3 regions of the Rothia sp. HMSC067H10 genome follow, and region 3 is predicted to be linked to each of the others. Evidence: riboswitches for the same ligand, from Rfam matches in the RefSeq annotation. Region 3 holds a riboswitch; each other region holds the start of a gene.
What was found. A riboswitch is a leader RNA that binds a small molecule or an ion and turns the genes downstream of it on or off. The one in region 3 is predicted to bind S-adenosylmethionine.
Positions count from the first base shown of each region.

Region 1: another riboswitch for S-adenosylmethionine. It lies ahead of HMPREF2756_RS06205 (LLM class flavin-dependent oxidoreductase); the one in region 3 lies ahead of HMPREF2756_RS00520 (bifunctional o-acetylhomoserine/o-acetylserine sulfhydrylase).
Region 2: another riboswitch for S-adenosylmethionine. It lies ahead of HMPREF2756_RS06225 (AMP-binding protein); the one in region 3 lies ahead of HMPREF2756_RS00520 (bifunctional o-acetylhomoserine/o-acetylserine sulfhydrylase).

Region 1 covers NZ_KV802313.1:82,147-85,389, reverse strand. The annotation lists gene HMPREF2756_RS06210 (zinc-dependent metalloprotease family protein) at 1-946, shown strand, start outside; SAM riboswitch class IV at 1,175-1,284, shown strand; gene HMPREF2756_RS06205 (LLM class flavin-dependent oxidoreductase) at 1,390-2,817, shown strand; gene HMPREF2756_RS06200 (YchJ family protein) at 2,956-3,243, shown strand, end outside.
Region 2 covers NZ_KV802313.1:87,624-90,866, reverse strand. The annotation lists gene HMPREF2756_RS06225 (AMP-binding protein) at 1-1,575, opposite strand, end outside; SAM riboswitch class I at 1,581-1,697, opposite strand; gene HMPREF2756_RS06220 (hypothetical protein) at 1,990-3,093, opposite strand.
Region 3 covers NZ_KV802271.1:109,282-112,524, reverse strand. The annotation lists gene HMPREF2756_RS00525 (ABC transporter ATP-binding protein) at 1-515, opposite strand, end outside; SAM riboswitch class IV at 1,096-1,209, shown strand; gene HMPREF2756_RS00520 (bifunctional o-acetylhomoserine/o-acetylserine sulfhydrylase) at 1,319-2,665, shown strand; gene HMPREF2756_RS00515 (homoserine O-acetyltransferase MetX) at 2,761-3,243, shown strand, end outside.

The DNA.
Region 1 (3,243 bases), on a different contig from region 3:
TAAAGACATTTTTGTCGAGATGGATTATATGCCCGGTGAGCTTGCTAGTGAGGAAGAGCTGGATCGAATCGTGCAATCTTTCGCGGATATAAATATCAGCAATCCCGACGGCAGAACGGGTATTAATCTGCACTTGGATGCCGGTGCCGCCCGGGGACCTAAGTACAACTTGGGAGGAGGCGAACAGGTCAAGTGGCAAGTGCTCAGCGACGATATAGGTAACAACGCTGGGAACTGGGCCAGGTTTAAAGCTTCTCATTTTAATCAGCGTCGTGATGGACTCTTTCATTATATGGTTTGGGGCGACTACTACGTGCAACAACAAAATGGGGAGAGCGGCTCATCAGGATTGGGACAATTGGGAGGTCGTGATTTCATGGTGACTGTGGGGAAGACACACTGGAATAACAATAAAGGTAATATGAGCGATATTCGCGTGGGTACTTTTATTCACGAGCTGGGGCATAACCTCGGCCTGCAGCACGGTGGTGATGCCGATGAGAAAGGCGAAAAAGGTAAACCACAGTACTTCAGCGTTATGAATTACAACTATCAGCTTACCGGTGTGCCCAAGGCGGATGGAACCAAATATTTCGGATACCTGCAGCAGGATATGCCGACCCTTAAAGAATGGGCCTTGGACGAACGCAAAGGCTTTGGTCCCCAAGCGCGTGGGTACATGTATCGGCCCAATTCAGAGGCCGTACTGAGACCAGCAGATGGACCTGTCGATCTCAACGGTAATGGCGAAATCGACCATGGAATCTATGCTCTTGATCTTAACCGTGACGGAATGAAAGGCTGGCTGACGGCACCAAGTGACCTGAAAAAACTGAGCTTTGCAGTTGTGTTTGGACGAGGTGCTGACGAGACTATCCCTGAGCCCAAGGTGGAAATAAACCCCATCACTGCGGATGATGCCCGCAAAATGGACCTCATTTCCTAAATAATTCGACGCTTTTCCTAAAATGAGGAGCGAAGAATTGCAGCGGGAGCGTTAAACACGCTCCCGCTGCAAATTATTGCTCCCGAATTTTGCCGTCGCATTCGAAAGAACACTGCTGTCCGCCGGGCGACGTACGCGGCCCTTAATATTACGGGCGACAGTCACAAACATTAATATTCGTCATAATATCGCACCGACCACGACACCCCTTATACACTCAAAATCAAGGATTATGAGTCCCGGCGTAAAGCTCTGGCTAGCCGGGCGGCAACCCTCTCCCGTAGCGGGGTGCTCCAGATGATGATCTGGCTTCAAGGGACACGAAGCAAGTACGGCGCGAATGCGCCACCTGCACAACTTGGAACACCAAGAAGGCCACCACCTATAAAGGGGGCGGCGCGCGGGGTGCAGGAACACCCTAACATTCGCGAAAGGATACGTAGATGGCTGAGCAGAAGAAGCGCATCGCAGTTAACGCATTCGACATGACCTGTGTGGGTCACCAGAGCTTCGACCTCTGGCGCCACCCCCGCTCCCGCGCTACCGAGTACAACACCATCAAATACTGGACCGACCTGGCACAGATCCTTGAGAAGGGCCTCTTCGACGGCGTATTCCTAGCCGATGTTGTGGGCATCTACGATATTTACAAGAACTCCGCTGCACCTGCTATCGAAGGTGGCGCGCAGGTGCCCGTGAACGATCCGTTTATGCAGATCTCCGCAATGGCCGCCGTAACCGAGCACTTGGGCTTCGGCGTGACCTCAGCCGTCACCTACGAGCAGCCTTACACGCTTGCCCGCAAGTACGCTTCTCTCGACCACCTCACTAACGGGCGTGTGGGCTTCAATGTGGTGACCTCATACCTGCCTTCCGCAGCCGAATGTCAGGGCCTCGAAACCCAGATTGAGCATGACACCCGATACGAACTCGCCGAAGAGTTCCTGGATGTCTGCTACAAGCTCTGGGAAGGCTCCTGGGAAGACGGCGCGGTCGTCAAAGACCGCGAGAAGGGTATCTACGCCGACCCCGCCAAGGTGCACCCGATTCAGCACAAGGGTAAGTACTTCAGCGTGCCTGGTGCGGGTCTGACCGAGCCCAGCCCCCAACGCACCCCCGTGATTTTCCAGGCGGGCGCATCCAGCCGCGGGCAGAAGTTCTCGGGCAAGCATGCCGAAGTTGTGTTTATCGGTGCGCTCCGCCCCGATCTGACCCGCATTATTACCGACCGTATCCGTGACCGCGCCGAAGAGAACGGCCGCGGCCGCGACGAAATCAAGGTTTTCGCGATGCTCTCCATTATTGTGGACGAGACCGAAGAGAAGGCGAAGGCAAAGTACGAAGAGTACCGCAAGTACGTGAACCTGGAATCTTCGCAGGCCATTATCGGCGGCTGGTCCGGCGTGGATCTTTCGCAGTTCGACGAGGACGAGGTACTCAACTATGTGAAGACCGAGTCGATTCAGTCCTTCCTCACCCCCTTCACCCTGCAAGCCAAGGATAAGCAATGGACGCGTAAGGATATTGCCGAGCACTGCACTATCGGCGGTATGGGCGAGGTTATTGTGGGCGACCCGCAGCAGGTGGCCGACGAACTCGAACGCTGGATTGATGAAGGCGGCCTGGACGGTATTAACCTGGCATACCACGTTTCACCCGGCTCCTTCGAGGACTTCATCGAGTTCGTGGTTCCTGAGCTGCAAAAGCGTGGACGCTACCGCACCTCCTACGAAGGTGAGACCCTGCGCGAAAGCCTGTTCGGTAAGGGCCAGACTAAGGTTGCAGACTCCCACCCGGCCGCGAAATACCGCGGCGCCTACGTGGGTAAGCCCTCCACGGCAGACACCCCGGCACGCGCTATCGCGAACTAAACCCGCTGTTCCTGCACGCATGGTTGTAAAATCTTCCCTCCTGGGATGATAAAAAGAGCCTTTATTTGAATAAAGCATTAAAAATGCCGCTTTATTCGAATAAAGGCTCTTTTTTTACGCACGTTTAAAATGGGGTGCATGAGCGAAACAACCCTGCATGATCCTCAAACCCGCTGCCCCTGCACAAGCGGCGAGGTATACGGTGCCTGCTGCGGGCGGTACCTGGGCGAGTTTGCCGCATCCGGAACCTTGGGCGCGCCCACGCCGCTGGCTCTGATGCGCTCGCGATTTACCGCCTTCGCCCTACACGATGCGCCCTACCTGCTGGCGAGCTGGCACCCGCATACGCGCCCCGCCGAGTTAACGCTGGATGAAACGCTGCGCTGGTACCGGCTGGATATTCTGGGCTCTTCGGGTGGTCCCTTC
Region 2 (3,243 bases), on a different contig from region 3:
GCGTGCCATGGAGGGGCCGATCTTATCAACCACAATGAAGCCCTGTTTGCCAGGCTCAACGAAGTCACCGTGCTCGTCCACCATGCGCACCGAGACTCCGGGGACTTCGCGGGTGGCGCATCCGGGAAGGGGAGTGCAGTGCGGGGTACCTTCGGGGAAGGTCCCTTCGGGCGCGAAGGCGGGGTCGTGTGGCCGTGGGGAGCAGATGGTCGAGCCGGTCTCGGACTGCCACCACGTATCGATAAACGATGCGGTACCCCCACCCACGTGCTTGCGCAGCCACTTCCACGCCTGAGGGTTAATGGACTCGCCCACAGACCCGAGCAGACGCACGGATGAGAAGTTGTATTTTCCGGGTTCGGGGCCGTCAGGAAAAGCCCCCATGAGGGAACGAATCAGGGTTGGAGCGGTGTAATAGTTGGTGACGCCATAGCGTTCGATAACCTCGAAATGACGACCGTAATGCGGAGTATTGGGGGTACCCTCGAAAATAACCTCGGTCACCCCATTCACGAGCGGACCATAGATTTCGTAGGTGTGCGCGGTCACCCACGCGAGATCGGCGGTACACCAGTGCACAGTCGATTCGACCTTCGTCGGATCGTTCACGGCAGACAGCTCATCGGGGCGCAGCACCCCGTCGTCATCCACATAGTCTGGCAGCAGATCGTACAGCAGCGCGTGGGTGTATGCGGTCTGCACCAAATACCCCGCCATCGTGTGCACCAGGCCCTTGGGTTTGCCCGTGGTGCCGGAGGTATAGATGATAAACAGCGGGTCTTCGGCATCGTGCAGCTCGTACTCATGGGTATCGGGCTGATCGTCCACCAGGTCGTGGTACCAAATATCGCGCCCGGTCGTCCAGGGAACCTGCGCGTGCGCCACGGGGTCTGCGGCGCTTGTACGGTCCACCACGATCACGTGCTCAATATTGTTCTCACCTGAGCATGCTTCATCGGCGTTCACCTTCACGGGCACGACCTTGCCGCGGCGGTTCTGCCCGTCGGTGGTGATCAGAACCTTCGCGCCGGTGTCTTCCACCCGGAACTTCAGCGCCTCCGCCGAGAACCCGCCGAACACGAGCGAATGAATTGCGCCGATCCGCGCGCACGCAAGCGTGAAAATAATGGTTTCGGGAATAACCGGCAGGTAGATTACTACACGGTCGCCTTTACGCACGCCGAGTTTGAGCAGGCCGTTGGCGGCGCGGGCGATGCGTCGCTGCAGTTCGGCGTAGGTGATAGCTTCACGGTCGCCGGGTTCGCCCTCGAAATAGAGGGCTACTTTGTCGCTGCGGCCTGCCTCCACGTGGCGGTCCACGCAGTTGTAGGCGACGTTGAGTTTGCCGCCTTCGAACCACTTAATCTCGGGTACGGAGTATTCTTCGATGCCCTCAGCATCGGTTCCGATAACCTGCGGTTTGTGGAAGGTGTGTGCGTTGTCCCAGGTCTTGCCCCAGCTTAGGCGCTCGGCTTGTTTTTCCCAGAACGCTACCCGCGCCTCGTCAGATTCATGCGCAGGGTTGGGGGTGGGTGCTAGAGGATTCGTGAATGAAAAAGGGGAGGGAAGTCCCACAGTATCTCCCATCGGTTGCTGGCGTTAGCACCTTCGGCGTTATGAAGGCGCATGATGCGCCACCGCAGGCGAGGTTGCTGCGACGTCGTCGAGCCAGGTCTCTCGGTCGCTCTAGATGGATTACCAATCTAGTAAACCTTGTAGCTGGCGCAGGTGCAAAGGCATCCCGTCATATTGCGTATGTATGCGCCACGTTCGTAACATTCCGCAACATTGCACCCATGCCCACGCATCCACACCACACCCCAATACCGCGAGCAGGTAGGATTTTGCCGACAAGGTAGGATTTTCCTACCTGCTCGGGTCAAAAACCACCTGCTCGCGAACAGTGCAAGAAAAACACTCCCACCGGGATGCGCCTCGTCAAGAGGATTTATCCGGTGGGAGTGCCGTTTACTCACCCAAAATTACCGATTAGTTCTGTTTTTGTGCGTTGGTTGAGCCTTTCGAGGCTCCGTTAGGGTTTTTCTGCCCGGATAACCAGTCGTTAGGATCGATCTGAATGTCGTTACGGACGGTGAAGTCGCTCTCTTGATCCTTGTTTTTCTGGTCACCCGTTGATCCCGTCGAGTTGGACTTTGACTTGTCGCTGGGGGTGCTGGGAGTGCTCGGATCTGGATTCTCAGGTTCGCCAACATGATCGATGGATGCCACAGCCTGCTGACCGGTCAGGTCAATATCGCTCTTGGGGGCACCATTCTCAGGTTCGTAGCGCAGAGTGCCGCTGAGGATCGTCAAGGTGGTGGTCACACCGTAGCGTTCGAGATAGAAATCTTCAAAATGTGTACCGAACTGGCTGGCCAAGATCTGGTTGTAGACCTGAGTTCCGCCGCCATTGTGGCTGGAAGCTACAACATCCTGCTCAAGCTTGATATCAACGTAACCTATCAGCTCATTACCGTTAGAGGTCATCTCGCTGAAGGTACCGTACATAGCACCACCGTTGAAGGCGACGAGCTTAGGGTTATCGCCGTTTTCTGGCGTGGGATTGACGACGAGGGAAACCGCAAAATCGTTAGTATTTTTATTCCAGCCCGGAGGTTCTGCCCCGTCGATCTCGGCCCAGTCGGGGAAAACGAAACGGTGCTCCAAGCGCAGGCGCGCACCGGCGAGTAGGGTAGTGGTGCCCGAGTAGTATGTCTGCTTGCCGTCTTTAGTGGTTGCCTTGGGTGCTGAGAACCAGAAACCTGCACCGCCCCACTTTGCCTTGCCGATGCTGCCGCCGGGGGTAAACTTACCGCCGCCAGCCGAGTAGAGACCACTGGAACCTGCTGGAACATTGGCCTGCTCGTTCTCAACCGGGCCGCTAAATGAATCTAGCCCCAGGAAACTGTTAGTGTCTAGTTCCTGGTGGGTGACGAACGCCTGGGTAAAAATACCGTAGTCAGGGCGTGTGTCATCATACGAAGCCGCATAAGCCGGAACTACAGCGGAAGAAACAATAATTGGGGTTGTCCATGCGGCGCCCGCCAGAACACGACGGCGCGTCAGACCTCCCCGCGTAGATGCGTGGGTCACAATGACTCCTATGAGTGGTTGGGTGAATAAGTGGCGCTCGGATTACACGCCAGTAATAATTTTACGGGATATACCCCAAAAATCCTAAACAATGTAAGATACACATGAAATCTTTACGATAAAACGCTTACTCGCCCCGATCTGGGCATC
Region 3 (3,243 bases):
TCAAGCCCATTCGTCGGCTCATCCAAAAGCAGCAGTTTCGGCTCGCCCAGCAGTGCCCGTGCGATGTGCAGACGTTGTTTCATACCGCGGGAAAACTCTTGTACCTTCTTCGCGGCGACATCTGCAAGATCGACCCGTTCCAAAGCGCTCGCCACCTGGGTACGGCGTTTGCGCGCGCTAACTCCGGCAAGGTCGGCAAAGAAGAGAAGATTATCGCGGGCGGATGCTCGCGGATAGAACCCGGTATCCCCGCCGAGTACAAGTCCCAGGGACGCGCGCGCACGCTGGGGGTGCGCAAGCGCATCCACCCCGTCGATGCGAACGGTACCGCTTGTGGGAGTCAACAGTGTTGCGCACATCTGTACAATTGTTGTTTTCCCAGCTCCGTTGGGACCGAGCAGAGCATGGATTTCGCCGGAGCTTATACTGAGCGAAACATTATCGACAGCGGTGAAAGCGCGTTCACCCTTGCCAAAGGTGCGGCATAGCTGTGCCGCGTCAAGGATTGTAGACATTGTGATAAAACCTTGCGGTGCTTAGTCACCCGAAGCCTCTTGAGCATGGTGTTCGCACGCCCGCAATACGTGGGACGGGTGAGATGAATAGTCGTGAGAGAGGCACTTCTTAGTGCCTGAATAATCCCAAGTCACCGACTGCAGATGCGGAAGGTATAACAATAAAACCCTCAGAACTTTGGTGTCCCAAGCGCTCACTATGCGCTTCTGAAATGTATCGAACCAAAGCAGGGTTATTTCTAAAATTTTTAGAGCCCACCATCGGGGCGGGCATTCCGCGAGCCGGTGCGACTTTAGCGGGAGGTCATACCTCATCACTCCTAGATTCAAGGTTTCAATCAGTGTAGCATGGCTCACGATTGCCTACACTGATGGTAATTTAGCGACGGCTAACGGCAGATCACATGGCTTTAGCGGTTCGGGTACAACATAGGCACGGTCACAAGCGCATAAGTATTGGTGTTTCTCCCAAACAATAGGCTGTCGCGAAAACAGTTCATAAAACGTCATCTTTGCAACAATGCGCCGAAAACACGCATCCCGCTTGACCATGTGCGCTTCCTATGAAACTCTAGATGCAGGTCATGAGAGCCAGTGATAAGCCCCAGCTAGCTGGCCGGCAACCCTCCTCCGCGGTGGGGTGCCCTGGGTGAGGACCAGGCGTTGAACACAAAGTACAACGCAAGCGCGGGACCGATGTGCCCGATTCTGGTACATCGTTTTTTCGTTTGCAGAGAAGAAAACCCAAGAACTCTGTACCGAAATCGGCATGCGGCCCCCTGAACTATCACAAGGAGCTTCGCATGAGCAACACTACAGTCCCGACTCCCGCCAACCCCGCCGGTTGGAAATTTGAAACCCGCCAGATTCACGCGGGGCAGGCACCGGATGCTGCAACGGGAGCTCGGGCGTTACCTATCTACCAGACCACCTCGTTCGTTTTCGAGAACGCAGAACAGGCCGCTAACCGTTTTGCTCTAGCTGAGCTTGGGCCTATCTATACCCGTCTGAACAACCCCACCCAAGAGGTTATCGAAAACCGCATCGCATCCCTCGAAGGGGGAGTAGGGGCGCTTTTGCTGGCCTCAGGCCAAGCGGCTATTACCTATGCGATTCTCAACATTGCGGGTGCGGGCGACCATATCGTGGCTTCCCCATCGATTTATGGGGGAACCTACAACCTACTTAAATACACGCTTGCCGACCTCGGCGTTGAAACTACGTTTGTTGAAAACCCGGACGACCTGCAGCAATGGCGCGATGCGGTTCGCCCCAACACGAAACTCTTCTACGGAGAAACCGTACCTAACCCCCGGAACGATGTGCTCGACATCGAGCCTATCGCCCAGATCGCCCACGACAATGGTGTTCCCCTAATCGTCGATAACACTGTTTCCACCCCATATTTGGTGCGCCCCATCGAATTTGGTGCGGATGTGGTAATCCATTCCGCCACAAAATATCTAGGTGGGCACGGCACCTCAATCGGCGGCGTTATCGTGGACTCCGGCAATTTCGACTATGGTGCCGACCCCGAAAAATTCCCCAAGTTCAACGAACCTGCCCCCGGTTACCACGGTCTAGTTTATGCCCGTGACTTGGGCAAAGACTCCGCTTTTGGTGCGAACCTTTCCTATATTCTCAAGGCGCGAGTTTCGCTTCTGCGCGACACCGGGGCGGCGATCTCTCCAACCAACGCCTTCAACATTGGTATCGGTCTGGAGACTCTTTCCCTGCGCATCGAACGCCATATCGAGAACGCGACCAAGGTCGCAAACTGGTTGGAGGAGCATCCGCTGGTCGATCAGGTGATCTGGGCCGGTCTGCCTTCCTCGCCCTGGTACGAGCGAGCCCAGAAGTACCTGCCGAAGGGGCCGGGCGCCGTCGTGGGATTCACTCTCAAAGACGCCGACCTGGAACAGACTCGCACCTTTGTGGATGCTCTGCAGCTGCATTCCAATGTGGCGAATATCGGCGATGTACGCTCGCTCGTGATTCATCCCGCATCCACCACTCACTCGCAGCTTTCTGAAGAAGAGCTAGAGGCAATCGGTGTGAGCAAAAACTTCGTGCGCCTCTCTGTAGGTATCGAAAATATTGACGATATTATTGCAGATCTTGAACTGGGCTTTGCGACTCTGAACGCCTAACCTGCACCGCCGCGACCGGGCTGCACAGTAAGTGTCCGGTCGCGGTATTGGTTTCTCGCCTGCCATTACCAACTACCGGTTACCCAGGAGAAAACATGACGGAAAATACCGTACACGCCACCTATCTGTCGCAGCTGCAGTATCCCAGCGCTCAGGGGTACCTGCGGCAGATGGCGATCGGTGATTTCACCCTCGAAAACGGTACCGTGCTTCCACAGGTGAACATTAGCTACGAGACGTGGGGGACTCTTAACGAAGCTGGGGACAACGCGATTCTTATTCTGCACGCCCTCACCGGCGACACCCATGTTTCGCGCGGGATTCCCACATCGGATATGCCTGCACCCAGTATTCGCGCAGTCGAAAGTGATGGTTGGTGGGAAGGTATTGTGGGGCCGGGCGCGGTGGTCGATACCACCAAATATTTTGTGATCGCCCCCAATATCTTGGGGGGATGCTACGGCTCGACCGGTCCGGCAAGTATCGTACCCGAGGGGTACCCGGGTGCCGGAAAACCCTGGGGGTCACGCTTTCCTCACGTCACTATTCGCGACTCGGTACGAGCCGAAGCCGAACTT